DNA from 4 places in the Providencia manganoxydans genome. Region 3 is predicted to be linked to each of the others. Evidence: predicted binding sites of a transcription regulator. Region 3 holds the regulator's gene; each other region holds the start of a gene.

Region 1 (7,498 bases), 940 kb from region 3:
TAAACGCCGCCGTTTAGTATTAACCACCAGTAATAAGAGTGAATCTGCCGTTGGCTATTCCACTTTATATGGCGATATGGCCGGTGGTTTTGATGTTTTAAAAGATGTGCCAAAAACATTGGTGTTTGAATTAGCCAAATATCGTAATACTGTCTCGCCCGCTATCCCGCAGCGTGTGATTGATAGGCCGCCTTCAGCAGAATTAGCACCAGGGCAGCTCGATCAAGACAGCTTACCACCCTATGATATTTTGGACGCACTGTTAGAAGCATACGTAGAAAAAGATTACTCAGTTGCTCAACTCATTGAACAAGGCTTCGATGAAGCAATCGTTCATCGCGTTGTGCGTCTTGTCGATATTAACGAATATAAACGCCGTCAAGCGCCAGTTGGACCACGTATTACGGTGCGTAATTTCGGAAAAGATCGTCGTTATCCGATCACATCGGGTTTTGGCCGTAAAAACTGGTCATAGCAGGAATTATTTATGAAAAAAATTGATGCAATTATCAAACCATTCAAACTTGATGACGTTCGAGAAGCGCTGGCGGAAGTCGGGATTACGGGTATGACCGTAACCGAAGTCAAAGGTTTTGGTCGCCAAAAAGGTCACACAGAACTCTATCGTGGTGCAGAGTATATGGTCGACTTCCTACCAAAAGTCAAAATTGAAATTGTCGTGCCTGATGATATCGTTGAAAGCTGTGTTGAAACTATTATGCAAACAGCACAAACCGGCAAAATCGGCGATGGGAAGATCTTTGTGTATGATGTCGCCCGTGTGATTAGAATTAGGACAGGTGAGCAGGACGAGGAAGCCATCTAATCCTCGTCATACTTCGCACTACAGCGTTGTTGGCTACGCTCACTCGCCCTAGTCACATACTAATGTATGCTCCTAGGGTCTCTTTCACATGCCGCCTAGCTGTAGCACGAATTATTTAGAGGATTTACCGCGTTATACATCGCGATATAGCGTTGTTGGCTACGCTCATTCGCCCTAGTCACATACTGATGTATGCTCCTAGGGTCTCTTTCACTTGCCGCCTAGCTGTAGCACGAATTATTTAGAGGATCTTTTTCGTCAAATTTGACGGAGTAGCGTTAGCCAATTCTTTATTTAAAACAAGCTATTTACTATTTCTCAGAAGGGAAAAAGCGGTAATGGTGTAAACACAAGAATGGGATTGATTAAAACTATGTTTACATGCAAAACCATTACCGCAAAATTGCCTATTAATTCAATGGCAGGGCTTTATGAGGGCCAAAGCATTCATAATGAATGTTATCTGCTGAAACACCCATATCAATCAATTGCTTACCAATATATTGCATAAAACCCACTGGCCCACAGAAATAGAATTGCATATTTGGGATCATTAACCATTCTTTTACTGCTGATAAATCCATCAATCCACTGAATTGATAATCAAAGCCTTGCTTATCTTCAGGGCGAGGATGGTTAAACCATATCGCAGACTGGCTATTTTTATGATGGGATAAATGCTTATTCACTTCCTGATGGAATGCGTGTACCGCACCATTTTCTGCTGCATGTAGCCAATTAATTTGTGCGTCATGGCCTTCGTGAGTTAATTGATTAAGCATGCTTAACATCGGCGTTAAGCCAACACCTGCTGAAATCAGGGTAACAGGAGTTTGATTATCAACATCAATGAAAAAATCACCACAAGGTGGGGCTAGATGAACAATATCTCCTTCATTGAGTTCATGGTGAATATAATTAGAGACAACTCCATTTTGTTCGCGTTTAACCGCGATACGATAACTTTGACCATTAGGAGCGGTGGTGAGTGAGTATTGACGGATCTCTTGGTTAGCTAAGCTATCATCATTGATGTAAATGGTAATATATTGGCCTGGACGATAGTCTGCAACAGGTTGTCCATCGACAGGAACAAACTCAAAACTGGTGATCACATCGCTCTGTGTTTGTTTTACTGCAATACGAAATTCACGCAGTCCTTCCCATCCACCTTTTTTCTCCGCATTTTGGCGATAAATATCTGCTTCGCGATGAATAAAAATATCAGCTAGCACGCCATACGCTTTGCCCCAAGCATCCAAGACTTCCTGACCCAGATCCAGTAACTCATCAATTGCAGCCAGCAAGTTTTCACCGACAATTGGGTAGTGTTCAGGTTTGATATTTAAACTTGCATGTTTTTGAGCAATTTTTTCAACCGCTGAAATTAGTGCTTCAGGGGTTTCAATATAGGTTGCGTATGCACAAACCGCATTAAACAACGCTTCACGTTGTGAACCATTGTTTTGATGAGTCATGTTAAAAATATCTTTGAGTTCAGGATGCTGTTTAAACATTCTGTCGTAGAAGTGTGCGGTCAGCTTAGGGCCTGTTGCCGCAATGGCAGGAATAGTAGATTTGACGATAGCGATAGTTTGTTGGTCTAGCATGGCAGACTCCCTTGAAAATTCTTCACTAGCAGATGAAATTTATAACATGTATTTTAAATGCAACTTATAACTTTTAACTCACAATGTAAATAGGTCTATTAAAAAAAGGCCTAAAAATAGAGTGTTTATTGATGTGACGATAAAAAAATAGCGTTTAATATCTTTACAATATGAATTTGTATGATTTTATTTTGATGCAACTTATGTTGATTTAGTGTCAATAAAATATATGCAAACGTTTGCGTATATTTTTTGTTTAGGGCTATCACCTCGAACAAAAAGAGTTTACACTGTGTGCTATTGCGTTAGTTTTATTACCAACTTATTGAATAGCTGAGGCAGGAGAAGCGGATGTTAAAGCGTGAAATGAATATTGCAGATTATGACCCACAACTTTGGGAAGCAATGGAGCAGGAAGTTGTACGTCAAGAAGAACATATTGAATTAATAGCTTCAGAAAACTACACCAGTCCACGAGTGATGCAAGCTCAAGGATCTCAGCTAACAAATAAATATGCAGAAGGCTATCCGGGGAAACGTTATTACGGCGGCTGTGAATATGTGGATGTTGTTGAGCAATTAGCGATTGACCGTGCAAAAGAGCTGTTTGGTGCGGATTATGCTAACGTGCAGCCACATTCAGGTTCACAAGCTAACGCTGCCGTTTATATGGCATTATTACAACCAGGTGACACGGTTTTAGGTATGAACCTTGCCCATGGTGGTCACTTAACTCACGGCTCTCCGGTTAACTTCTCAGGTAAACTGTATAACATCGTACCTTACGGTATTGATGAAAGTGGCAAAATCGACTACGACGATATCAAAGAACAAGCGTTAAAACACAAACCTAAAATGATTATCGGTGGTTTTTCTGCTTACTCAGGTGTGGTTGATTGGGCAAAAATGCGTGAAATCGCAGATAGCATCAATGCTTACTTGTTCGTTGATATGGCTCACGTTGCAGGGCTCATTGCTGCGGGTGTTTATCCGAACCCAGTTCCACATGCACATATCGTAACAACGACTACACACAAAACATTAGCGGGTCCGCGTGGTGGTTTGATCCTTGCAAAAGGTGGCGATGAAGAACTGTATAAAAAACTAAACTCAGCAGTATTTCCAGGTTCTCAAGGTGGTCCGCTAATGCATGTTATTGCAGGTAAAGCGGTTGCACTGAAAGAAGCAATGGAGCCTGAGTTTAAAGTTTATCAACAGCAAGTTGCTAAAAATGCGAAAGCAATGGTAGAAATTTTCCAGCAACGCGGTTATAAAGTGGTATCTGGTGGTACAGAGAACCACTTGTTCCTAGTTGATTTGGTTGATAAAAATATCACAGGTAAAGATGCAGATGCTGCGTTAGGCCGTGCTAATATCACTGTTAACAAAAACAGCGTTCCTAACGATCCTAAAAGCCCATTTGTTACCTCTGGTATTCGCGTTGGGACACCCGCCATCACTCGTCGTGGCTTCACTGAAGCAGACGCACGTGAATTAGCGGGCTGGATGTGTGATGTGTTAGATAATCTTAATGATGAAGCGACCATTGAGCGTATCAAGCAAAAAGTATTAAACATCTGCGCTAAGTACCCAGTTTACGCATAATTTAAGCTAGTGTTAAATTTACTTAAACCCGCTTCTGGCGGGTTTTTTGTATTGAAAAACAAGGAGGAATAATGGTAATCCCATCAACGCATTGGCTTGCGATTGACTATTTTACCTATTTTTTAGCTTACAGTATTTTCTTGCCGTTTTGGTCAATTTGGCTACAAGGGGAAGGTATTGATGCTGAAATGATCGGATTGCTATTGGGAATAGGGCTAGCTGCACGTTTTCTTGGTTCAATGTTTATCACACCGATGGTAAAAGATCCCTCAAAACTCATTACTGCGTTGCGAATACTGGCTGCACTTTCTCTGATATTTGCGATTGGGTTTGCTTTTGGATCGCATTGGGCATGGTTATTTTTTGTCATGATTGGGTTTAATTTGTTTTTTTCACCGATGGTTCCCCTTGGTGATTCATTAGCAGGGACGTGGCAAAAACAATTTCCATTTGATTATGGCAAAATTCGAGTTTGGGGTTCAATCGCATTTATTATCGGCTCTTCATTAATGGGCCATTATGCAAGCGTTTATGGCCATCAGTCCATCATGATTGGATTAATTATTAGCTGTTTGGCGTTGTTACTAGGCGCGATGCTTAAACCAATGGTTATGCCTGCGGGGGTATTTAAAACGGTAGGTGAGTCTAAAATTACCTTCAAACAGCTTATTGCAGATAAAAATATTATTCGATTTCTCGTTTGTGTCACCTTATTGCAGGGCGCACATGCTGCGTACTATGGCTTTGCTTCATTATTTTGGAAAGAAGCGGGGTATTCAGATTCAGTCATTGGTAATTTGTGGTCACTTGGGGTGGTGGCTGAAGTGGTGGTCTTTATGTTAAGTCATAAGCTATTCCGTCGTTGGAGTGCTCGCAACTTGCTATTGTTGTCCGCTGTATGTGGCATTATTCGGTGGAGCTTAATGGGGGCTTTTACTTCACTTCCTGTGCTGATCGTGGTGCAAATATTGCATAGTGGTACGTTTACAGTTTGTCATCTCGCTGCGATGCGGTTTATTAGTTCACGTAAAGAAAACGAAATTATTCCGTTACAAGCTGTCTATTCCGCATTAGCAATGGGAGGCGGTCTAGCAATAATGACGATTGTGGCGGGCGCAATTTATAAACGTGTCCCTGATCAACATGGTGTTGTTTTTTATTTAATGGCATTGTTGGCAATACCTGCATTATTTATTCGACCAAAAGTTACTGCACAGTCATAAGCTGGTGTTTTGCGATTACCAGTGCATTTATGGCTCTATCAATAAAAAAGGCGCTGAAGGATTTCCAGCGCCTTTCAAGATGTATTGTTAGTTTAGCGTTTTAGCGCTTCAGATAGCTCTTCGCGCATCACGGATAGAATATCTTTAACAATTCGTGGGCTACCCGCAACGATATTACCTGAAGCCAGATAGTTATGGTTACCAACAAAGTCAGTCATAATACCGCCAGCTTCGCGCATGATCAGCTCACCACCTAAGAAATCCCATGGCTTTAAGCCAATTTCATAGTAAGCGTCAACACGGCCAGCAGCGACATAACATAAATCCAGAGCAGCAGAGCCTGTGCGGCGGAAATCTGCACAACTTTCAAACATTTTGCTCATGATATTCATAAAGACAACTGAATGTTGTTTTTGTTTGAATGGGAAGCCTGTTGCAACGATCGCGCCATCTAGTTCACGAGCGTCGGCGCCACGTAGACGGTAACCATTTAATTGTGAACCTTGACCGCGAACTGCGCTGAATAGCTCATTGCGCATTGGGTCGTAAACGACAGCAACTTCTGTGCGTCCCTTAATGCGGACAGCAATAGATACAGCAAAGTGAGGGAAACGTTTTGTGAAGTTGGTAGTGCCATCCAGTGGATCGATTACCCATTGAATTTCATCTTCTTTACCTAATAATTCACCACTTTCTTCTGTGATGATAGTGTGATCTGGGTAAGACTTACGGATGACTTCGATAATCAAATGCTCTGATTCACGGTCAACGTTAGTCACAAAGTCGTTAGTGCCTTTTTGAGTGATTTGAACATTATCAGGCGTTTCATAGCTTTTAGCTATATGATTACCGGCCTTACGTGCAGCACGTATGGCGATGTTAAGCATCGGATGCATGGGCTTTTTCCACTGGAATGTTAAAGAACGAAAAACTTTGAGTGGGCGGATTATATAGATGTTCATCACAATAAGCAATTTTGTGTTAGACTCTTGCGATTATTTTTTATCAAAACGACTAAATCATGCTAGATAACATCCGCATCATCCTTGTTGAAACCTCACACACAGGGAATATGGGCTCTACTGCTCGTGCCATGAAAACCATGGGACTTTCCAATCTTTACTTGGTCAAACCACAAGTACAACCTGACTCACACGCAATCGCACTTTCTGCTGGAGCAAGTGATGTCATCGGTAATGCAACAATTGTTGAGACACTCGATGAGGCATTAGAAGGTTGTAAGTTGGTGATTGGTACCAGTGCTCGTTCTCGTACGCTTTCTTGGCCGATGGTTGCCCCACGTGAATGTGGTGAAAAATCGATCGCGCAAGCACAAACCGCACCGGTTGCTATCATTTTTGGCCGCGAAAGAATAGGGCTAACCAACGAAGAACTACAAAAGTGTCAGTATCATTTATATATCCCAACGAATCCTGAATATGGCTCGCTCAATTTAGCGATGGCTGTACAGCTGGTGAGCTATGAAATTCGTATGGCGTACCTAGCGATGGATGAAAAAAATACGCTTAATTCGTCAGTGGATGAGGTAGAATACCCGCCTTCAGAAGATGTTGAACGTTTCTATGTGCATCTTGAAAGTGTATTGAATGAATCTGGCTTTATCCGTAAAGCTCATCCAGGCATGATTATGAATAAGTTAAGGCGCTTATTTACACGTGCACATATTGAAACTCAAGAGCTACATATATTACGTGGCATTTTAACGTCGATGGAAAAATGGGCAAAAAAGTGAGTGCTACACTCTAAATGATCCGAGGTGCAACTAGGGGCATAGAATATTATGTAACTAGTGGAAGTCAGGGTATTCAACAGCGCTTCACCTTGAAGTATAACGTGTAAAACTCCGTGGATAATACCTGAGTGTTTTAGTCAGGTAAATAGTTGACTAAATTAGTCAGGAATGTCACAATTAGGCTATATTTTACCATGGAGTATATGTTATGAGACTCACTTCCAAAGGGCGTTACGCAGTAACCGCGATGCTTGATGTCGCGTTACACTCTCAGTCAGGTCCAGTACCTCTTGCTGATATTTCTGAGCGTCAGGGAATTTCCCTCTCTTATCTTGAGCAGCTTTTCTCGCGTTTACGTAAAAACGATCTTGTGGCGAGTGTTCGCGGTCCAGGTGGTGGTTACCTATTAGGGCGTGATGCTGACCAGATTTTCGTTGCTCAAGTGATTGCGGCGGTTGATGAATCTGTTGATGCAACGCGT
Region 2 (7,498 bases), 2.1 Mb from region 3:
ATAGTATTTCAAGAAATAAGGCTTCCTTGATAACTTGAGATGGTCGATTTACACAAATTTACCGTCAGGGGTGTTCAATGAAAGCTCGTGTTTTAACTACTGCATTACTTGCAGGATTTGCGCTGCTGGCTAACGTTGCCAAGGCAGATAAACTGGATGACATCAAGCAAGCCGGTGTTATTCGTGTCGCAGTGTTTGATAGCAATCCACCATTTGGGTTTATTGACCCACAAAGCAAAAAACTCACGGGCTACGATGTTGATATCGCGCAAGCAATCGCTGATAACCTTGGCGTCAAATTAGAACTGCGTCCAACCAATCCCGCTAACCGTATTCCACTGCTAACTTCAGGTAAAGTAGACTTAATTGGCGCTAATTTCACCATTACTGATGAACGCGCGAAACAAGTGGATTTTTCTATCCCTGACTTTGCGACAGGGCAGAAGTTTATCGCTCGTAAAGGCGTGTTAAAAACCCCTGATGATATTGCGCCACTGCGTATCGGTGCCGATAAAGGGACTGTTCAAGAAGTGACGCTGCGTGAACGTTATCCTGATACTAAAGTGATTTCTTATGATGATACTCCACAGGCGTTCGCTGCTCTGCGTAATGGTAATGTGCAAGCAATCACTCAAGATGATGCAAAACTGGTTGGTTTATTAGGTAATTTACCTGAAAAAGTAAAAGCGGATTTTGAAATTTCACCATTCAGTATTACACGCGAATATCAAGCGCTGGCAGCCTCTAAAGGTGAACAGCGTCTAGTTGAAAACGTCAATGAAGCGTTATTGAAACTCGAAAAAGAGGGTCAAGCAGAAGTGATTTATAACCGCTGGTTTGGCCCAGATACAAAAGCTGCTCAACCACGCGGTGATTTTAAATTCGCGCCGCTCGATCAGCAAAAGTAATTTGTAGTTCTTAATCAGTGACAACAACCCCGCTATCAATAGCGGGGTTGTTGGTTATCAAAGGCAGCATCTATGTTTGAAAAATTTATTAGCGGTGAATTTCTGTCGCAGCATTTTTTGGCTCCCGAGTATTTAACATGGTTTGGCTATGGGCTATTGCTGACGATTTGGATCTCGGTTTGTACCATTGTGGCTGCAACGCTATTAGGTTTTTTGGTTGCCTCGGCGAGGGATAGCCAAATAGCGCCATTGCGTTGGATAGTGAATATTTATATTTCGATTTTCCGTAATACACCGTTGTTAGTTCAACTGTTTTTTTGGGCCTTCGCATCACGTGATATTTTGTCACCTGACGTGATGGATTGGTTAAATACTCCCCATGAGGCCACTTTTTTAGGGATCACTTTGAGTTGGCCATCATATGAGTTTTTAGCCGGTTTTGTTGGGCTTACGTTATATACCATTCCTTTTATCGCGGAGGAAATTCGTTCAGGTATTCGTGGTGTACGACAAGGCCAAAAGTACGCTGCTTTTGCATTGGGTTTAACGGGATGGCAGTCAATGAGGTACGTTGTGTTACCACAAGCGGTAAAGATTGCGATGCCACCTTTGTTAGGGCAATACATGAATGTGGTAAAAAACTCTTCATTAACGATGGCAATTGGCGTTGCAGAACTCTCTTATGTATCACGTCAAGTCGATAGCCAAACACTCAAAACTTTTACTGCGTTTGGTATCGCGACAGTGTTGTACATTGCCATTATTGCGGTAATGGAAGCGTGGGGGCAGTGGCGAGCACAACGTAATTTAGCGGTGAGGGTATAAAATGGATTTTTCTGTAATAGAGCAAAATTGGCAGTATCTGTTATTTGGTACTTTTCCTGATGGACCAATTGAAGGCGCTTTGTTGACTCTAATCATCAGCCTGATTGCAGGTATTGCATCGATTATACTTGGTACGCTGGGCGGTGTTGCTTTGGCGATGCTACGTGGTTTTTGGATGAACCTATTTGCTGCATTTTTAGGTTTTTTCCGTGCAATACCCGTCATTATGTTGATTTTTTGGACCTATTTCTTACTGCCAATTGTCTTTAACGCTGATATTCCAGGTATTACGTCGGTGATTTGTGCATTAGCTCTGATTACTTCAGCTTATCTCGCACATGCGGTAAAAGCCGGTATTTTAGCGATTGGTCAAGGGCAGTGGCAGGCCGGTTTATCGTTAGGTTTTAGTCGCTGGCAGGTATTATGGCAAATTATTTTGCCTCAAGCGCTACGTATGATGGTGCCATCATTTATTAATCAATGGGTAGCCCTGATCAAAGATACTTCTTTGGCTTACGTGGTAGGGGTTGCTGAATTGTCATTCTTAGCTAACCAAGTCAATAATCGTGAAATGGTGTATCCGATGGAAGTATTTTTATTTGTTGGGTTTATCTATTTCATAATGTGTTTGACGCTAGAAATTGTTGCAAACCTTGTCGCAAAACGAATAAGTCGTCAAAATCAATCCACTGCACCATCCATAAAGCGTTCTTTGCTATTTTGGCGTCGACAAAAATTATTGGCCTTATCTTAATTGGTCATTAATGGCGGCTTTGAATGGTCGCCATTAAAATTTCTTTTTTTTCTGCATGTTCTGATTCGCCTTGCTGTATCAGTGAGTTAGCGCATTCCTATCGGTTATATTTACGCAAACGTTTTCTTTTTTGCATTTTAACGGTAACACTCTTGTTTTGTTTGTTGTAGGATAGGGCGAAAAAAACTTTTTTTGGGCGCAATATTTCATGAGTAATCAATCTTCTGGCTCTGTGCAGCAGCAGGGTCTGTTTCAGCGTGTTTTTAAATTACAAGAACACGGTACAACGGCAAGAACAGAAGTCGTTGCGGGTTTTACCACATTTCTCACGATGGTTTACATTGTCTTTGTTAACCCACAAATTCTCTCAGTCGCAGGTATGGATATCAAAGCGGTATTCGTGACTACATGCTTAATTGCGGCGATTGGTAGTATTCTAATGGGATTATTGGCAAATCTACCTATCGCTGTTGCGCCTGCAATGGGGCTTAACGCCTTTTTTGCCTTTGTGGTTGTTGGCGCAATGGGATATTCGTGGCAAGTCGCTATGGGGGCTGTGTTCTGGGGTGCGGTAGGCTTGTTTATTTTAACCTTATTTCGCATTCGTTATTGGATCATTGCGAACATTCCATTAAGTCTACGAGTGGGTATCACTAGTGGGATTGGCTTATTTATTGCCATGATGGGCTTAAAAAACTCAGGTATCATCGTTGCGAATCCAGATACTCTAGTTTCTATTGGTAATTTTACTCAACATAATGTCTGGTTGGGGGCGCTTGGCTTCTTCATTATTGCCATCCTAGCTGCGCGTAATATCCATGCCGCAGTATTAGTGTCGATTGTGGTCACGACATTGATCGGCCTTGCACTAGGGGATGTACAGTTTAATGGTATTTTCTCTCTACCACCAAGTATTACAACGGTAGTGGGTCAAGTTGATATTATGGGGTCGTTAGATCTGGCACTATCAGGGGTTATTTTTGCCTTTATGTTAGTTAACTTATTTGACTCTTCAGGCACCATGATCGGCGTGACAGATAAAGCAGGAATTACTGATGCACGCGGTACTTTCCCACGCATGAAACAAGCCTTGTATGTGGATAGCTTAAGTTCAGTAGCGGGTTCTGCGATGGGCACTTCATCAGTGACCGCTTACATTGAAAGCTCCTCGGGTGTTTCTGTTGGTGGCCGTACTGGTTTAACCGCACTGGTTGTCGGTGTGTTGTTCTTATTGACCATGTTTATCTCTCCACTGGCAGGTATGGTACCTGCGTATGCAACCGCGGGTGCACTGATTTACGTCGGTGTCTTGATGACATCCAGTTTGACCCGTGTTAAGTGGGATGATTTAACTGAATCAGTACCTGCATTTATTACTGCGGTGATGATGCCATTCAGTTTTTCAATTACTGAAGGTATCGCATTAGGCTTTATTGCTTATTGTGCGATGAAAATTGGTACTGGCCGCTGGCGTGACCTAGGTCTGTGTGTGATTTTAGTTTCCATTTTATTTATTTTAAAAATGGTTCTGGTTGACGCTTAATTATCTCTTCTTACCACGCCTTTCGTGATAAACGGTTCTCGTTATGAGAGCCGTTTTGCTATAATGAACAAAAGCAAAATGCAAAAAAATATTCTAATTGCTGCGCAAGAGCTTCCACTGCTAGCGGGATCCTGCTAGATTCCGCAACAGAAACTGACTTTATCAAGGTATCAGACCATGAATTCACCCAAAAAAACGGCGAGCAACTCTGCTGGCAAAACTAAGAAAAAGTACCGCAAGTCTAAAGAAGAGCTGAATGCGGAAGGGCGTGAGCGTAAACGCGAGAAAAAACATCGCGGTAACAAAGCCGGAGCGCGTTACCAAGAAAAATCAGCTAATGGTCAGTCAGCTAGCCAAAATCAAGTTAATGACCCGCGTCTTGGCAGTAAAAAACCAGTTCCTTTGATTGCTGAAGAAAAAGTGGCAGTGCCGCGTCCAGCGAAGGTGAAAGAGCCTGTAGAAAAAGTGAAGTTATCACCAGAGCAAGAACTGGAAATGCTAGAACAAGATGATCGTTTAGACAGCTTGTTAGCACGTTTAGAAGATGGCGAAACGGTGACAGCGAAAGAGCAAGAGTACATTGATACCTGTTTAGATCGTATTGATGAGTTGATGTCTATTTTAGGTATTGAATTAACGGATGATGAAGAAGAGGAAGATGAAGAAAAACTCGATGACATCATGCGTATTTTAAAAAGTAAGTAATCTGCTTTTTCTTCCTCCTCTGGCAACTCTGCTGGGGGAGTTTTGATGGAATTTCGTTCAATTGATAGCATGTTTGGTGCTACGTCAACTCTCTGTGATGAATCTCGCGTTATACTCTGTGATATGATGAATATAATTTCGCCAATGTATTCATCATACTTAAAACTGCATCTCAAATTATTAGGGTATAAAAATTTATAAAGTGCGATCCGCCAAGTGGGAATTGTCGCTATCGAGGAATGTTAATGTCAGAGCAAAATATCGTTTGGGATCTTTCTCTTATCCAGAAATATAACTATTCAGGGCCGCGTTATACCTCATATCCAACGGCGCTTGAATTTAACCAAAACTATGATGAAAGTGCATTTGTTGCGGCAACACAACGTTACCCTGATAACCCGCTATCGCTCTACGTTCATATCCCTTTTTGTCATAAATTATGTTATTTCTGTGGCTGTAATAAGTTGGTGACCCGGCAAAAACATAAGGCTGATGAATATCTACAAGTGATTGAAAAAGAAATCAGCCAACGTGCGGCGCTGCTTGAAAATCGTACAGTGACTCAGATGCATTGGGGGGGCGGTACGCCAACCTATTTAGATAAAACCCAAGTCAGTCATTTAGTCTCTTTATTGAAGACACATTTTCATTTTTCTGATGATGTGGAAATGTCGATTGAAATCGACCCACGTGAAATCGAGCTCGATATGATTGACCACTTACGCAGCGAAGGATTTAATCGCTTAAGTATGGGGGTACAAGATTTTAATAAACAAGTTCAGGTTTTAGTCAATCGAGAACAGGATGAAGAGTTTATTTTTGCTCTGATTAACCGAGCAAAAGAGATTGGTTTCACCTCAACCAGCATTGACCTTATTTATGGTTTGCCAAAACAAACACCAGAAAGTTTTGCATTTACCTTAAAAAAAGTGATTGAGCTTTCGCCAGATCGCCTAAGCGTATTTAACTATGCGCATTTGCCTAACTTGTTTGCTGCGCAGCGTAAAATCAAAGATGAAGATCTGCCTAATGCGCAGCAGAAGCTAGATATCTTGCAAGAAACCATAGCGACGTTGACAACAGAGGGCTATCAATTTATTGGTATGGATCACTTTGCTAAGCCACAAGATGAGTTAGCTGTTGCTCAACGTGAAGGCATTCTCCATCGTAATTTCCAAGGTTATACCACCCAAGGCAATTGTGATCTATTAGGCCTCGGAGTTTCTGCGATTAGCATGCTAGGGGATAACTATGCGCAAAATCAGAAAGATTTAAAAACGTATTATGCGCAAGTCGAAGAGCAAGGACATGCTTTATGGCGTGGCTTAGTGCTGACTGATGATGATTGTTTACGTCGTGATGTGATTAAAACGTTGATCTGTAATTTTCAACTCGATTTTGCACAAATCGAAGCGTTATATCCAATCGATTTTAAAGCCTATTTCTCAGAAGATTTGCAATTATTACAACCAATGGCAGAGGATGGATTAGTTGAAATGACAGAGACTGGCATTAAAGTCACTCCACAAGGACGTTTACTGATCCGCAATATTTGTATGTGTTTCGATGTTTATCTGCGTAATCAAATGCGTCAGCGCCAATTCTCTCGGGTCATTTAATTGACTGAGGCTCCAGAGTATTTTGGAGCCTCCAAACGATCAGCGATCGATTTTCTCTAACAACTGATAGCTAGCCGTTATACGCTTAGGAATAGGTATCCATTTGTTGGATAGCATTACGATGGCTGTTCTTTCTTCAGGTATAAATACTGCGTAAGTGGCAAAGCCATTGGTTGATCCAGTTTTATTGTAATAGGCGCGTATTTCAGGTGCCATTACGGGTTTGATCAATTCAACTTTTTGCGGTTTTAACGCCATCTCATCACGATTGCCTTGCAGTAATTGTGAAAGTGAGACCGGCCATGGATAGCTTTCCCACATCATATTTTGTACAAATGAGTCTGTCAGATAAACCCCTGTATGAGTGTCTTCAATCGCTTCTTGCCAAGGTTTTGATACCTTAGTGGTTTGCATATTGATCTCCAAAAAGCGGATCAAGTCTTTAGCATTGGACTTCAAACCATAGGCTTCCGCATCCAGAATTTCAGGGGTAACCCGTACCGGCTGATCCTGCTTGTTATAACCCTGTGCATAATACTGCTCTTGGCTTTTTGGCACATTGACATAAGTATGCTTCAAACCCAGTGATGGTAGCAGCATTTTTTCCATCGCTTGAGAGAATGGCATATTGAGTTGTTTTGCTGTGATGATCCCAAGTAGGCCAACACCAAGGTTTGAATAAGAGCGGTATTCACCGATTGCTTTCTCAGGTAGCCACTTTTGATAATAAGCTATTAATTGCTCATGGGTTATTACGCCATTGGGGACAAATAATGATAATCCTGATGTATGTGTTGCTAGATTCATTATAGTTACGCGATCAAACGCGCTGTTTTTTAATGCAGGTAAGTAATAGCTAACCCTTTGGTTGAAATCCAATTTTCCCTGTGTTTGCGCGTAAGCAGCAAGGGTGGCTGTAAAGGTTTTTGATAATGAACCAATTTCATAGAGGGTTTTATCACTGACGGCGACTTGAGTTTGTCTTGATTGCACGCCGTAATGGAAGATTTGTTGTTTGCCATCAACAGAAATAGCGACAGACATACCTGGGATCTGTTCTTGCTTCATTAGCGGTTTAATAATGTCATCAACTTGTTGTTGTGTCAGCGCGGAAGCAGAAAGGGATGTCAGTGCTAAACCTAAA
Region 3 (7,498 bases):
AGGCGGATAATACTGTTTGAGCATAGCTTACCCATGGTGAGTTATATAATTAGCCCATGATAACCATTTTTAGGGGAAAAACTAATGAAAATAGTATTTATAGATGAACTAAGGCGCTATATCAAAAGATAGCGCCCTAGTTCAGGTTGATTAATAACGAATTACCTTGGTACGCGTATTCCTCCTTTAGCGCCTTTAGGGCTCCAAAGGATTTGCCATAATTGAATATCTCTGGCTCTGAATGCCCCAGCACATGAGTTCAAATAGTAAGTGAACATGCGTTTAAAGCGTGGCGTATAATTATCGCTAAGCTCAGGCCAACTGTCTAAAAATCGCTGATACCATGCCATTAGTGTTTTGTCATAATCAGAACCAAAATTATGCCAGTCTTCCATGACAAATTTCCCTTCACTGGATTGGCCAATATTCTCAATAGAAGGGAGCACTCCATTTGGGAAAATATATTTGCCAATCCATGAATCAACATTCACTTTGTTTTTATTTGAGCCGATGGTATGTAATAAAAATAAACCATCATCTTTAATATTCTTACGTGCAACATCAAAATAAGTGGAATAGTTTTTAGGGCCTACGTGCTCAAACATGCCAACTGAAACAATCCGATCAAATTTATCATTTAATTCACGGTAATCTTGTAAAATAATATTAACGTCAAGCCCACTACAACGCTCTTGAGCTAATTTTTGTTGCTCTTTCGAAATAGTGACACCAGTGACGGATGCGCCATAATAACGTGCAGCATAAGCGCTAAGGCCTCCCCAACCACAACCAATATCGAGTAAGCGCATACCCGGTTCTATTTGTAGCTTACGGCAGATCAAATCTAATTTATTGATTTGCGCTTGCTCAAGCGTAGTTGCTTCATTCCAATAGCCGCAGGAATATTGCATATAAGGATCTAACATTAGGGTGAAAAGATCATTACCTAAATCGTAGTGCTCTTCTCCGACAATCCATGAACGCTTCTGAGTTTGCAAATTCCTTAGGCGCGCCATTGCGACTTTCATTATATCAGTAAGATTATTGGGTAGCTTAGTATCGAGTTTCGCCTGTAAGACTTTATAGAAAAATAAATCAAGACGCTCGCAATCCCACCAGCCATCCATATAACTTTCACCGAGGCCCAGAGAGCCTTTTTGCAAAACTCTTTTAAAGAAATCGGTATTATGAACTTGAATATCAAATGGGCGGGAACCGTTGATTTCGATGCCAGCTTGGCTTAATAACGATTCTGCAATTCTTTGCCAATTTGAAACTTTACTTTTGGTTTCATCTACACAAGTGCTCATATGCTCTCCAACTTGAGATGAAGGTTTTTGAGATAGAATTTTAACTTGCTGAAAGTGTAGGGCTGCGAAGAAATAGCTTCGCAAAGACAGGGTTTGGTAATAAATATTATTGACCCTGAGTATACTCGTCATACTTCAAGTCGCAGGACCTTTTATTAGGTACGGTGACTACGTTCATAGGCGTCGGTTACATACTTTAGTACGCACCTAACAGCTGATTCATTAATCGCCTCGCTGTGACTAGAATTATTTAGAGTACAGTATTAACTCAAAAATCACTTCGGACTAAGTACTCTCCGAGTATAGAAGTGATAATTTTATTTAACAATGGCGAAAAATGTCACTTTTGATAGAAAAGTAAAATTTAGAGTAAATACGCGCAATTAGAGTTTCTAATAATGTCTGGAAGGTCAAATAAAGAGTGTCAATTTTTGATTTTTTATCAAAATCAGCCACTAAAATACAGTGGCTGATCAGAAAAGTAGTTATTGCGGCTGATATTCAGAGCTTTTTTGTGATGATTTAGAGTGATCTTTTGTATGTTGTAGAAAATAACCGATAACCATCGGAATTATTGTCACCGCCATCACCCCTGTGGTGGCTAAGAGTGGGTCGAAAGGTAACGCTGAAACCAAGAGGCTGGCTAAAAAACATAACCCAAGTTGTAAAGAATTTTGCAAAGCAGCAGCTTTACCGCTAGCTTGTGGATAGGCATTCAATGCTTTGGATACCGCTATTGGGTAAGAGGCTCCGTTCATGGTTGCCATAAAGCAGAATGGTATTAGTATCATGGTCAGTGTTGGTTCAGCATACATAGATATTAAAAATAAGATAATCATACTGACTGCATAACCTACTAATAGTAATGGAAATAATACTTCAGCTCGTAGTTTGATTAAAATAAAACGACAACCATACCCACCGACAATAAACGCTAATGTTTGTGGAATATAGCTTAATCCAATATCTGCTGGGTTGAAGCCCATATTACGTAAAATAAACGGTGATCCTGTTAGCCAAGCAAAAAATCCTGCACTACAAGATGCATAAATTAAAACGTTCCCACTAAAAATACGTGAGCTCAGTAAAGTGAAAAAGGAAATAGATTTACTTTCTGTCGCGTCAGTAGTCATCGCTTTGGGGGTGACGTTTTTTAATAACAGTGTTGGAAGTAATAATAAAATACCCACAGCCATTAAAACGATAAAAATAATTTCCCAGTCATAATGTTCCAATACCCATGCACCTAATAATGGCGCCAATGCCGGTGATAATGCAACGAGCGGCATAATAGATGCAAATACCTTTTGGGTACTCGCCGCATCATAACGGTCAATAACCAATGCTTGCCAAAGAACAGCGGCACTACAAACGCCAACAGCTTGCAAGAAACGTAGGATCAGTAACTGTGTCGCATCGGTTACCCAAAGAATACCTAAGCAGCTGAGAATAAACAGTAATAAGCCAGCAATTAAAATAGGCTTGCGTCCAAGTTTGTCTGACAAAGGTCCCCATAGCAGTTGTGCGAAGGCAAAACCAGCAAGAAAGATACTTAAGGAGGCGCTAATTGCCCCTTCAGTGGTATTTAATGCCGTTTGCATAGAGCCAAATGCAGGGAGGTACATATCGATGGCTAGAAACCCTAACATGCTCAGTCCAGCAAGGTAGAGCATAAAACCTGGGGAGTTTTTCGTCACAGTATTTGTCATAGCGATTTACTTTCTAGAGTTTACAAAATTGTTAATATGTACGCTATTGTATAGGCTATATTTTTACATTGTGAAACGGTAATATTTGGATCCTGCTATCAAAATTTTTGAAAGGTATCGTTATGTGGTCAGCGCATGCGTTAGAAGTGATTGATGCGGTTGCAAGAACCGGGAGTTTTAGTGGCGCAGCAGAGGAATTACATCGTGTCCCTTCCGCAATTAGCTATACCGTTAAGCAAGTGGAGGAATGGCTTGCTGTACCAATATTTGAACGCCGTCATCGCGATGTCGTCTTGACGGAAGCTGGGGAGATATTTATCAAGCAAGGGCGCTCAGTCATCAAAAAAATGACACAAACGCGTCATCAATGCCAACAGGCAGCTAATGGTTGGAGAGGGCAGTTTAGTATTGCTGTTGATTGTATTGTGAAACCTCAACGGACACAGCAACTGATATTAGATTTCTATCGTCATTTTCCGGATATCGAATTATATATTCACCCTGAAGTTTTTAATGGTGTATGGGATGCATTGGCTGATGGTCGAGTGGATGTAGCAATTGGGGCAACCAGAGCTTCACCCATCGGAGAACGTTACAGTTTTCGTGATATGGGCTTTATGTCATGGTGGTGTGTTGCAGCGCCAAATCACCCATTGGCAAAAATTGAAGGGAAACTAACAGATGATCAAATGCGTGATTACCCGAGTTTATGCCTTGAAGATACTTCAAGAAATCTTCCTAAAAGAGATACATGGGCATTAGATAACCAACGGCGCCTTGTGGTACCTTATTGGGAAGATGGTATGGTGTGTTTAGTTAATGAGCTGTGTGTCGGCATGGTTCCGGAACATCGCGCAGCGCCGTATTGTACGCAGGGTAAGTTAGTCCCATTAGAGTTATCACAGCCTTTTCCACCAAGCCCTTGCTGCTTAACTTGGGTTGAAAAAAATACATCACCAGCGTTGAGTTGGTTACTTGAATATCTTGGAGACAGTCAAACTCTCAACGCTGAGTGGTTAGCACCTTAACGGTTAACGGCGATAATCAATAAATGGTCCATCAGCAACAGAACGGCGCTCGACTAAACGTGGGTGCACTTCAATGGTTTGTGCGTCTTCACGCTTATTCACGATACGGTCGAGTAGCATAGTAAAGGCCATTTGGCCTAGACGTTCTTTGGGCTGGTGGATAGTGGTGAGTGCAGGGGTAAAATAGCGTGCATTACGCACATTATCATAGCCAATGATAGAAATATCTTGTGGAACACGCAGCCCCATCTCATCGGCAGCGCAAATGGCTCCCATAGCCATAATATCACCACCACAAAAGACCGCTGTTGGTTTTTGTTTGTTACTTAAGATTTGCATCATTGCTTTATAGCCGGACTCAGGTTCAAAGTCTCCCTGTACAATCCACTCATCACGTAAAGTGACTTTGGCTTCTTCCATTGCTTTTCGGAAGCCGGTGAGGCGACCAATCCCCGTGTTCCGCTCAAGTGAGCCTGGGATCACCCCAATATCACGATGCCCACGATCAATTAAGTAACGACCCGCCAAGTAACCACCATGAAATGAATTATCAATAATGCTATCAGTAAAATCACCTCGCGACGTCCCCCAATCCATAACGACCATAGGGATATTACGGTAATCTTCTAACATGCTAATGAGCTTTTCTGGGTACTCAGAGCACATCACCAGAAGGCCATCAACACGTTTTTGAGCAAGCATTTGTAAGTAAGCTTGCTGTTTACCTAAGTTATTATGTGAGTTACAAAGAATGAGTGTGTAACCTTTTTCATAACAACTGTTTTCGACAGATTCAATAACTTCTGCGAAATAAGGGGCTTCGCTCGATGTGGCAAGTAAGCCAATCGACTTAGTATGGTTAACTTTTAAACTACGAGCAACAGCACTTGGCGAATAGTTGAGTTCTTTTATCGCAGCCCAAACAGCAGCCTTAGTATCATCGGCTACGAAGCGCGTTTTATTAATTACATGGGATACAGTTGTGGTGGAGACATTAGCACGCTTCGCCACATCTTTAATCGTTGCCATGGGAAAAAAAAACTCCTGACCAATAATCGGTCTTGTTATGAATACTTATTAAAAATTACCAGCATATTGAGGCATAGTTACTTAACTGGCAATAATTTAGCGATTTGTTATGGATTTTGTCTGATCTAGCGCAAAAACAAAAGAAATAATTGATGTTATAACCTGTGATATAGACACTGGTTTTTATAAATCGTCATGTCATACTTATTTAACCTTATACAGTATAGGGTCAAATGGCTGGTTAACTGTTCTTGATAATGAGAGGAACTCATGGATACAGATTTTAAATTCGGATTATTAGCAGCAATTGGTTCTTTGGCAGTGATCATCACATTTGCAATACATATTTTTTAATTTTGCCTTTAAATAGCAAAGGTAAGATCACAAAGGGCGAGCACTGCTCGCCCTAAATGTTGCCAAAAATCAGTTAAGCAAGATTTTCTTCAACAAATTTCCAGTTTACGAGTGACCAGAAGTTTTCTAAATATTTTGGACGTGCATTACGGTAGTCAATATAGTAAGCGTGCTCCCAAATATCGACTGTCAGGATAGGCTTATCATCACCAGAGATTGGTGTTGCAGCATTAGATGTATTAACAATTGCTAAGCTACCATCTGCTTTTTTCACTAACCAAGTCCAACCGGCACCAAAGTTTTTGATTGCTGCATCGGTAAATTGTTGTTTGAAGTCAGCGAATGAACCAAATGCTTTATTTATTGCATCAGCAACTTTACCTGTAGGTTCGCCGCCTGCATTTGGTGCTAAACAGTGCCAATAGAAAGTGTGGTTCCACACTTGTGCAGCATTGTTAAAAATGCCAGCATCAGAAGTTTTAATGATTTCTTCTAGGGATTTACCTTCGAAAGCGGTACCTTTTACTAAGTTGTTGAGGTTAACAACATAAGTATTGTGATGTTTGCCATAGTGGTACTCTAACGTCTCTTCAGAGATATAAGGTTCTAGTGCATTTTTTGCATAAGGTAGAGCGGGTAGTTCAAATGACATTGCGTACTCCTTGTTTGCGTTTTAAACAACACGTATGGGTGTGATGCTCAAAGTTGAGCGAGTAATTGTCTTTTTAATCATGTACATACTAAAATATAGCGCACTGTATGTATCATTTTATCGTCATTAGCGCATTATACCACAATAAAAATATGGTCATGTGCATCATTGTACTATATTAACAAATTCAGCATATAAATACATCGTAAAATCATATAGATAATAAAGCCTAAAATCACAAAATGCGTTTGCTAGAATAAAGCTAATTTGATTTAACTATCTTTAAAAGACTGATAGAGAAAAAATCCCTTTTTCTATTTGAGGGTGTTATAGTAATGCCCCTGTAAAACTGGCATATTGTATGAAACAATGTGTAGTAATATTTTCGGTCAAATATTCTCGCTTAGTAACAGTTGCATCATCTGCATTTGCGATTGTTTACTGACTGCAAAACCAGCACCCAAGCTTTAAGGAAGTAAAAAAATGACGACAATTGAAAGAATCGAACGCCAAATCAAAGAAAATCCAATTCTGCTGTACATGAAAGGCTCTCCTAAGCTTCCTAGCTGTGGTTTTTCTGCTCAGGCAGTTCAAGCTCTATCTGCTTGTGGTGAACGTTTCGCTTATGTCGATATTCTGCAAAATCCTGATATCCGTGCAGAACTACCAAAATATGCTAATTGGCCAACGTTCCCACAATTGTGGGTTGATGGTGAGTTAGTAGGGGGTTGTGACATTATCATGGAAATGTATCAGCGTGGTGAATTACAAGCACTGATTAAAGAAACAGCTGATAAGTATCGCTCAGCTGATGAGGCAAGTGCAGAGTAATTTCCCTGTAGAGATAGTCTAAATAATTCTAAGAAACCGTATTAGTCCCTGATTGGCTAATACGGTTTTTTGCTATGAGACGTTGAATCAACTAGTCTTGTTCGGCTAATGGCCACCCACCTAACTTTTTCCATTTATTGACTAATTCACAGAAAAGTAGGGCTGTACGGTTAGTATCATAGAGCGCACCATGTGCTTGCTTACCATCAAAGGGGATCCCTGCGGTAACACACGCTTTTGCTAAGATAGTCTGACCAAAGACTAGACCGCTTAGTGCAGCTGTATCAAAAGTTGCAAATGGATGAAAAGGATTGCGTTTTAGGCCCGCACGTTCAGCTGCATTCATGACAAAACTATGATCGAACGTTGCATTATGCGCGACGATTATGGCACGGTTACAATCAGTGGCTTTCATACCTTTTCGTACCATTTTAAAAATAGCATGGAGCGCATCATATTCACTGACAGCGCCACGTAGGGGATTTGTGGGATCAATTCCTGTAAATGCTAAGGCTGTTGGCTCTAAGTTTGCCCCTTCAAATGGTTCGACATGAAAATGGAGTGTTTCATCGGGTGATAGCCAAC
Region 4 (7,498 bases), 1.1 Mb from region 3:
TATTGCAGATAGTATTATTAACGTCTCACGTGAGCCAAATCGTCGTACTGATATTACAGTTGGTGTTGCTTATGATTCAGACATCGATGTAGTGAAAAAAGTGTTGGGTGATATTGTTGCAGCTGATAGCCGTATTCAACATGATAAAGGTGTGACCATTCGTTTGAATGAAATGGCACCATCATCATTGAATTACTTAGTGCGTTTTTGGACCACGAATGGCGATGCATTGCCTGTTTATTGGGATCTGATGGAAAACTTTAAACGCGCTCTTGATGAGCACAAAATTGGTATTCCTTTCCCGCAAATGGATGTCTATTTGCACCAACAATCACAAACTGTCGTCAAAAATCAATCTGCTGAATAATCGTGGACTGAGCGTCATAACAGGGTTGCGTATGTTGAATACGTTACCCTGTTTTCATTTCTTCCTTTCTTATCATTTTTATACCTCATCGCGAAAGTAGTTTTACTAATGTTCTATAAGAATTAATAATTTTCACTAATAATTTTTTATCGATAGAATTGTCGCATAAACAGTGAATAATTATTTGGAATGAGTGCATGTTTACTATTTATCTACAGGGCGCTTTACTTGGGGCAGCGATGATCCTTCCATTAGGACCACAAAATGCCTTCGTATTACAGCAGGGCAGTCGAAAGCAATATCATATTATGAGTGCATTTTTATGCTCTTTAAGTGATACGTTATTAATCGTTGCAGGGGTATTTGGTGGTAGCGCTTTACTTAGCCAATCTGAAATATTGATGCAGCTGATTACATGGGCTGGTGTTGGATTTTTAACATGGTATGGGTATGGTGCTTTTCGTAGCGCATTTAGTCGCGACGATATGGTGTTAAGCGCAGAGCATCAAATCGCTAGTCGTTGGCGAGTAATCATAACGTTGTTTGCCGTGACATGGCTTAATCCACATGTTTACTTAGATACTTTCGTGGTGTTGGGGAGTGTCGGCGGTCAATTAGAAAGCCAACTACGCCCTTGGTTTACAGCGGGAGCGTTGACGGCTTCATTTGTTTGGTTTTTTGCATTAGCGATGTTAGCGGCATGGTTTTCACCTGTGTTAAATAAACCGTTATCGCAACGTATTATTAATGTATTTGTTGGCACAGTAATGTGGTTTATTGCTATTCAATTAGCAAAACAAGGATTAGGGTATTAAGGATAATTGTAATTTCTTATTAATCTGAAACGAACTTTACATTGTATGTGCTAAGGTTTATGTAGGTTGCTAGTGAGTGATAATATCACGGCAACTTTCTTGTTATTATTTCTTAGGAGGTCCTGTGAAGTTAAAGTCTTTAGTTCTTGCCGCCATGATGGCGGGTATTGCGGTTCCAGCTATTGCACAAGCCAATCCACTTCCTGAAGGCCCACATATTACGACATCAGGTAATGCAGTTATTAAGGCATCACCTGATATGGCAACATTAAATATTAATGTTGAAGTTACTGAGAAAGATGCAGCAGCCGCTAAAACAGGTGTTGATAAGCGTGTTGCTGAGTATTTTGAGTTTTTAAAACAAAACGGCATTGAAAAGAAAGATATCAATGCTGCTAATGTGCGTACTCAGCCTAAATATGAGTATGACAAAGAATCACAAAAATCATCAATTGTGGGTTATACGGCGGTTCGCTCTGTTGAAGTTAAAGTCACTAAATTAGATCAGCTTAATACACTGCTGGATGGGGCTTTGAAAGCGGGACTAAATGAAATTAATTCGGTTCAGTTTGGTGTGAATAATCCACAACAGTATCGTGATGAAGCACGTGAAAAAGCAATTAAAAATGCGATTGAACAAGCTAACGCATTGGCCAAAGGTTTTAGTGTTCAGTTAGGGCCTGTATACAGTATCAATTATCGTGCTCCTGATGCGGTTCCATACCCAGCACCAGTGATGAACTATCGTGCTAAAGCTGTACTTGCTGCTGCTCCTGAACGTGATGTTAATGAAACTTATGAGCAGCAGAGTATTGATTTTAATGACCAAGTTGATGTGGTTTTTGAGTTAAAACGTTAAATCTCTTCTTGTTTCAACATTAGGCGCCCTGTTTTGAGTAGGGCGTCTGTCACTTTCTTCATCGTGCGGCTTTCTGGTGCAAAACGATGCCAGTAAAGCATACGACGTTGATATAGCCCCGGTGTTAAATCTACTAACTCACCATTTTTTAATTCATTCGCTATCTGCAAATGTGGGATCATACAACAGGTTGACCCTTGTTTGGCTAATTGCACAAATGCTTCTGATGAATTCACGATATGGCAAGGGACACTCCCCGGCGATAAACCAAAGTTTTGCTGCACAAAAGCTTGATGCATATCATCAAGATGGTCGAATGCGACAGCCGGCGCTTTAAGCAGCGATGAGCGCGTGACGCCATCAGGGAAATAAGTTGCGGCAAAGTCTGGTGACGCAACAAAAAGGTAATCCAAAGCCCCCAATTTGTCGACAAGGCACCCCGGTAGGGCTTGTGGTTGAATACTGATCGCACCAACTACTTCACCGCGTCTTAAACGCTCTTGGGTACGCGTTTCATCTTCCACTTGGATATTTAAGCGTATTGGGCTATTACGTAACACAGGGTTGAGGGCCGGTAACAGCCATGTTGCTAAGCTATCAGCGTTGACCGCAAGCGAAAGCAGTAGTGGCGTTGAACCACCATTTTCATCACCAAGCCATTGTTCTTCCAATAATTCTACTTGATGCAACAATGCTAGTAACTTTTGCCCTTGCTCAGTGGGATGCGGTGGCACTGTCCGGACAAGTAGCGGCTGGCCAAATAGGTTTTCTAATTGCTTGATCCGTTGTGAAACAGCTGACTGCGTAATACACAGTTTTTGAGCTGCGCGCTCAAATCCTCTTTCACGAATGACAGCATCCAGTGCTTGCAACGCGCGGTAATCAGGGCGCTTCATTGGGGATATTCTCCTTGTCGTTATTCTATGGGTTAATATGCCATAATTTATTGCAGAACACTTGAAATATTAATGACATTGTATAAATCACAGAATATAGCGAACAAAGCTGAACTTGTTGGGTGTACAGTATATACTACTAACACTAACTTCATTGATATTTTAAATAGCAAAAGGCATGGGCATGACTCAGGACGAATTAAAAAAAGCAGTAGGTTGGGCAGCATTAGATTACGTAAAACCTGGCACGATTGTTGGCGTAGGGACGGGTTCTACCGCTTCTCATTTTATTGATGCACTTGCGACAATGAAAGGTCAGATAGAAGGTGCAGTTTCGAGTTCAGAAGCGTCTACTGCAAAACTTAAGGCGTTAGGTATTCCTGTTTTAGATTGTAATGATGTTGATTCATTAGATGTTTATGTCGATGGTGCCGATGAAATTGATCATCACATGAATATGATCAAAGGCGGTGGCGCTGCGCTAACTCGTGAAAAAATTGTTGCTGCCATTTCTAAAACATTTGTTTGTATTGTCGATCAATCAAAGCAAGTTGATGTATTGGGTAAGTTCCCACTTCCTGTTGAAGTGATCCCAATGGCTCGCAGCTACGTGGCGCGTGAGTTAGTAAAATTGGGTGGAACACCTGAATATCGCCAAAATGTCGTTACCGATAATGGTAATGTGATTTTAGATGTTCATAATTTAAGCATTGTTGATCCTGTTGCCCTTGAAAATAAAATTAATGGTATTGCAGGTGTGGTCACTGTTGGCCTGTTTGCGAATCGCGGGGCAGATGTTGTATTGATGGGTACCTCTGAAGGGGTTAAAACCATTAAATAGCGTTTAAATGTACCTCAGATGAACATAAACCAGTGATTATTTTACTGGTTTATTTTTTTTATGAGTAGATAGATATTTTTAATATTGATTTTTCTGGTATTAACTATTAGTAAAAAAATTCACGATTTTTTATTTATCACTATTTTGGTGATATATCTCACACTAATGCTTATAACATAGGCAAAATCCTTATTTTGTGTTACCGCCCCTGATTTTCTTCCGTATAACTTCTTTTTCTTCGCGCTAGATAGTTAGGGCTAGGCAAACGATTGTATTGATACTGTGCCATTTTTTGCTATGTTGGTAGTCGGAGATTCATCTGTTACGAATTTTAAGCATGATAGGGTAGGGTAAATGGTCAAGGTATCTTTGGAAAAAGACAAAATTAAGTTTTTATTATTGGAAGGTGTTCATCACAGCGCGGTGGATAACCTAAAAGCAGCAGGTTATACCAATATTGAATATCACAAAAGTGCACTGTCGGATGAAGAATTAAAAGAAGCCATTAAAGATGCGCGTTTTGTCGGTATTCGCTCCCGTACTCATTTGACTGAAGAAGTTTTTGCTGCGGCTGAAAAATTGGTTGCGGTAGGTTGTTTCTGTATTGGGACTAACCAAGTCGATTTAGATGCTGCGGCTAAACGTGGGATCCCTGTATTTAATGCGCCTTTCTCGAATACTCGTTCCGTTGCAGAGATGGTACTTGGCCAATTACTATTATTACTGCGTCGTATCCCTGAAGCAAACATGAAAGCCCACCGCGGTATTTGGGAAAAACAAGCAAAAGGTTGTTTTGAAGCACGTGGTAAACGTTTAGGTATTGTAGGCTATGGTCATATCGGTACTCAGTTGGGGATCTTAGCTGAAGGTATTGGTATGGATGTTTACTTCTATGATATCGAAAACAAATTACCTTTGGGGAATGCAACACAAGTTCGTTCAATGGCTGAGCTATTAAATATGAGCGATGTGGTGAGCTTACATGTACCTGAAACACCAAGTACTAAAAACATGTTTGCTAAACCGCAATTTGAATTGATGAAGCCAGGGGCCATTTTTATCAATGCTTCACGCGGAACAGTGGTAGATATTCCTGCTTTAGCGGATGCATTAGAAAGCAAGCATTTATCAGGTGCTGCGGTAGATGTGTTCCCAACAGAGCCTGCCGGTAACAATGATCCGAATGACCCATTCGTCAGTGAATTAATTAAATTCGATAATGTGATATTGACTCCACATATCGGTGGTTCGACGGAAGAAGCTCAAGAAAATATCGGGTTAGAAGTTGCGAGCAAATTAGCCAAATACTCTGATAATGGTTCTACATTATCTGCGGTCAACTTCCCAGAGGTTTCTCTACCGGTACATACTGAAGATACTAACCGTCTATTGCATATTCATGAAAACCGTCCAGGCATAATGAATAGCATTAACCAAGTATTCACAGAGAACAACATTAACGTTGTTGGTCAGTATTTGCGCACTACAGGTAATGTGGGCTATGTAGTGATCGATATCATTACTCAGCAGCCTGACCAAGCTGATGATATTTTGGTGAAATTAAAAGAACTACCGGGCACTATTCGCGCTCGTTTATTGTTCTAATTAATCAATTGTTGTCTGCTTGTCATCTGATGGCACTGGTTACCAGTGCCATATTTTTTGAGGGGTGATAATTTCTGGCAGTGGAATATCCCAGTGTGCGGCAGGCAGTGACTTCACATATTGGCAGTCATGCGCTAACCCTATAGGATAAAAACCTTTGTGTTGCCAATTTGCCAATGTTCTATCATAAAATCCTCCCCCCATACCTAAGCGTTGGCCTTGTTCATCAAAAGCGACCAGAGGGATCATCATAATATCGAGCTGGTTTGGTGGAAGCACTTGAGTGACATCGAGTGGTGGTTCTTCAATATTAAAACGGTTTTTAACTAAGTTAGTTTCAGAGGTATAACGCAAAAATAATAGATTGTTTCGATTGAAAGGATGTAAAACAGGGAGATAAACGTTTTTATTTTGCTGCCATAGTGCGTTAATTAGCGGCAGTGTATCGATTTCACCATCAAAGGAGAGAAATAATGCAATATTGTTAGCTTGGCTGACTTTCGAGTGCAATAAAGCATGTTGCATGATCTTTTGTGCGGCAGTTTGCTGTTCAATAGCGTTCAGTTGTTGGCGTTTTTTTCGAGTAGACTGGCGAATTTGATAACGGGTAGCTGATAGTTGATCTTCCATGGTTTCATATACCTCAGAAATAATCGAATAAATTACCGCAAGTGTAACGTAATAATAGAAACAAAGGTAAAGACAACACGAAGGGAAAAATGGGGGTCTCCAAGATGCCGTTGTAGGCTGTAACCCTTGAACCCTTGGTTCAAGGTGAACGTAGTTTAGCTAACCTTTAGGCTTCCTGAGCGGATCAGGCGTGCTCACCAGCGCAATAACCACATTCTATTTTTTTGAAATATCGGCTCAGGGGACTCACCCACTGACGCGCATCTCAGAGAAATTCTGTTGAGTACTTGTTGCTACTCTATGGACTTCATTGTATGAAATTGGGATGAAAATGCAACCCCATTTTCATATATTTTTTTATACTAATGTATGATTTTTAAGCAAATTTAGCCAATAGGCAAAACCTGTCTCTCAGTAATTTTTACCTGATCGTGTAATGCTTGCTCGATCGTCTGTTGCAGCATTTTTATCTTCTCTTCCATATTATATGCATAATCACGCGTTTTTGTCTTTTCTTGTGTTAATTCGTGACATACGTTCAATGCAACAATAAAAATAAGCTGCTCTGTATTTGTTACACCGCTTCTATCTTTAAGATCTTGTAAGCGCTGTTCAAGCTCTTGAGCGGATGCAATTAATGCTTCTTTTTGTTCAATAGGGCAGTTGACTCTCATTGAGCGCCCAAATATTTGAATGTCAACCGGCTGTGCGGACATGATCCCTCCATACGAATAATACTCGCCGACAAATCTGTGTTCGGCGCCAAAAAAATATACTCGTCATACTTCGAGTTACGGGGCTTTGCGTTAAGGTATAGTGAGTACGTACGCTTAACTCGTTGGGTCATAGTGTTGATCTATGCTCCTTGCCTACCTGCAATTCGAATTATTTCGAGTATACACCCGTTATAACCCAAGTTGCAGTACTGATAGCAACCGTTCAAATTATTCAGAGTCTGGAAATTTCGCTAGATAAAGCGCTTGATTAATAATACAGATCACAAAAGCTTACTGGTATAGCGACTACCCTTGATGGTAGCATATCATGAATGATTAGCTAACATGACGAATTCAGATGTCTATACAAAAATCTTTACCAAACTATGAAACGTTGGACACTCTTCTCCAACAAAATTCCATTGCGCTTACAGCCGCAGAAATTCACGGACTGATTACCGGACTTATTTGTGGTGGAAGCCGTGACCAAGGTTGGCAGACATTAGTTCATGATCTGGCTAATGATGGACTGGCTTTTTCTCAAGTAATTGCTCAGCCATTACGTGATCTCTATGACACCACCTATGAAGCATTAGATGACAGTAATTTTACCTTTTCTATGTTATTTCCTAATGAGAATGCATCAGTGTTTGATCACGCTGATGCCTTAGCTGGATGGGTGAATCATTTTCTATTAGGGCTTGGGGTCGCTCAGCCTAAACTCGCAGAGAAAAAAGAAGTTAGTGAGGTGATTACTGATTTACGTAAC

Evidence for each region. The regulator PurR, encoded in region 3, represses purine synthesis genes. The targets are predictions, from matches to a motif close to CANGCAAACGTTTGCNTG.
Region 1: glyA (serine hydroxymethyltransferase) is a predicted target of PurR. The motif match lies at 2,665-2,682, and genes of this name have one in related genera.
Region 2: JI723_RS01590 (NCS2 family permease) is a predicted target of PurR. The motif match lies at 2,599-2,616, and genes of this name have one in related genera.
Region 4: serA (phosphoglycerate dehydrogenase) is a predicted target of PurR. The motif match lies at 4,037-4,054, and genes of this name have one in related genera.

The regions. Positions count from the first base shown of each region.
Region 1 covers NZ_CP067099.1:1,655,032-1,662,529, forward strand. The annotation lists gene JI723_RS07275 (NAD+ synthase) at 1-475, shown strand, start outside; gene glnB (nitrogen regulatory protein P-II) at 488-826, shown strand; gene hmpA (NO-inducible flavohemoprotein) at 1,237-2,436, opposite strand; gene glyA (serine hydroxymethyltransferase) at 2,788-4,041, shown strand; gene JI723_RS07295 (3-phenylpropionate MFS transporter) at 4,113-5,264, shown strand; gene suhB (inositol-1-monophosphatase) at 5,357-6,160, opposite strand; gene trmJ (tRNA (cytosine(32)/uridine(32)-2'-O)-methyltransferase TrmJ) at 6,286-7,017, shown strand; gene iscR (Fe-S cluster assembly transcriptional regulator IscR) at 7,226-7,498, shown strand, end outside.
Region 2 covers NZ_CP067099.1:354,662-362,159, forward strand. The annotation lists gene JI723_RS01575 (ABC transporter substrate-binding protein) at 78-908, shown strand; gene JI723_RS01580 (amino acid ABC transporter permease) at 981-1,733, shown strand; gene JI723_RS01585 (amino acid ABC transporter permease) at 1,735-2,487, shown strand; gene JI723_RS01590 (NCS2 family permease) at 2,696-4,030, shown strand; gene yihI (Der GTPase-activating protein YihI) at 4,208-4,735, shown strand; gene hemN (oxygen-independent coproporphyrinogen III oxidase) at 4,981-6,354, shown strand; gene ampC (class C beta-lactamase) at 6,394-7,498, opposite strand, start outside.
Region 3 covers NZ_CP067099.1:2,597,582-2,605,079, reverse strand. The annotation lists gene JI723_RS11680 (helix-turn-helix transcriptional regulator) at 1-24, opposite strand, end outside; gene cfa (cyclopropane fatty acyl phospholipid synthase) at 162-1,310, opposite strand; gene punC (purine nucleoside transporter PunC) at 1,796-3,019, opposite strand; gene punR (DNA-binding transcriptional activator PunR) at 3,142-4,047, shown strand; gene purR (HTH-type transcriptional repressor PurR) at 4,051-5,076, opposite strand; gene cydH (cytochrome bd-I oxidase subunit CydH) at 5,347-5,430, shown strand; gene sodB (superoxide dismutase [Fe]) at 5,504-6,082, opposite strand; gene JI723_RS11650 (Grx4 family monothiol glutaredoxin) at 6,566-6,913, shown strand; gene rnt (ribonuclease T) at 7,005-7,498, opposite strand, start outside.
Region 4 covers NZ_CP067099.1:1,497,163-1,504,660, forward strand. The annotation lists gene mscS (small-conductance mechanosensitive channel MscS) at 1-367, shown strand, start outside; gene argO (arginine exporter ArgO) at 565-1,182, shown strand; gene JI723_RS06475 (oxidative stress defense protein) at 1,307-2,041, shown strand; gene JI723_RS06480 (LysR family transcriptional regulator ArgP) at 2,038-2,937, opposite strand; gene rpiA (ribose-5-phosphate isomerase RpiA) at 3,122-3,778, shown strand; gene serA (phosphoglycerate dehydrogenase) at 4,133-5,383, shown strand; gene JI723_RS06495 (5-formyltetrahydrofolate cyclo-ligase) at 5,423-6,013, opposite strand; RNA gene ssrS (6S RNA) at 6,106-6,288, opposite strand; gene zapA (cell division protein ZapA) at 6,400-6,729, opposite strand; gene JI723_RS06510 (YecA/YgfB family protein) at 7,088-7,498, shown strand, end outside.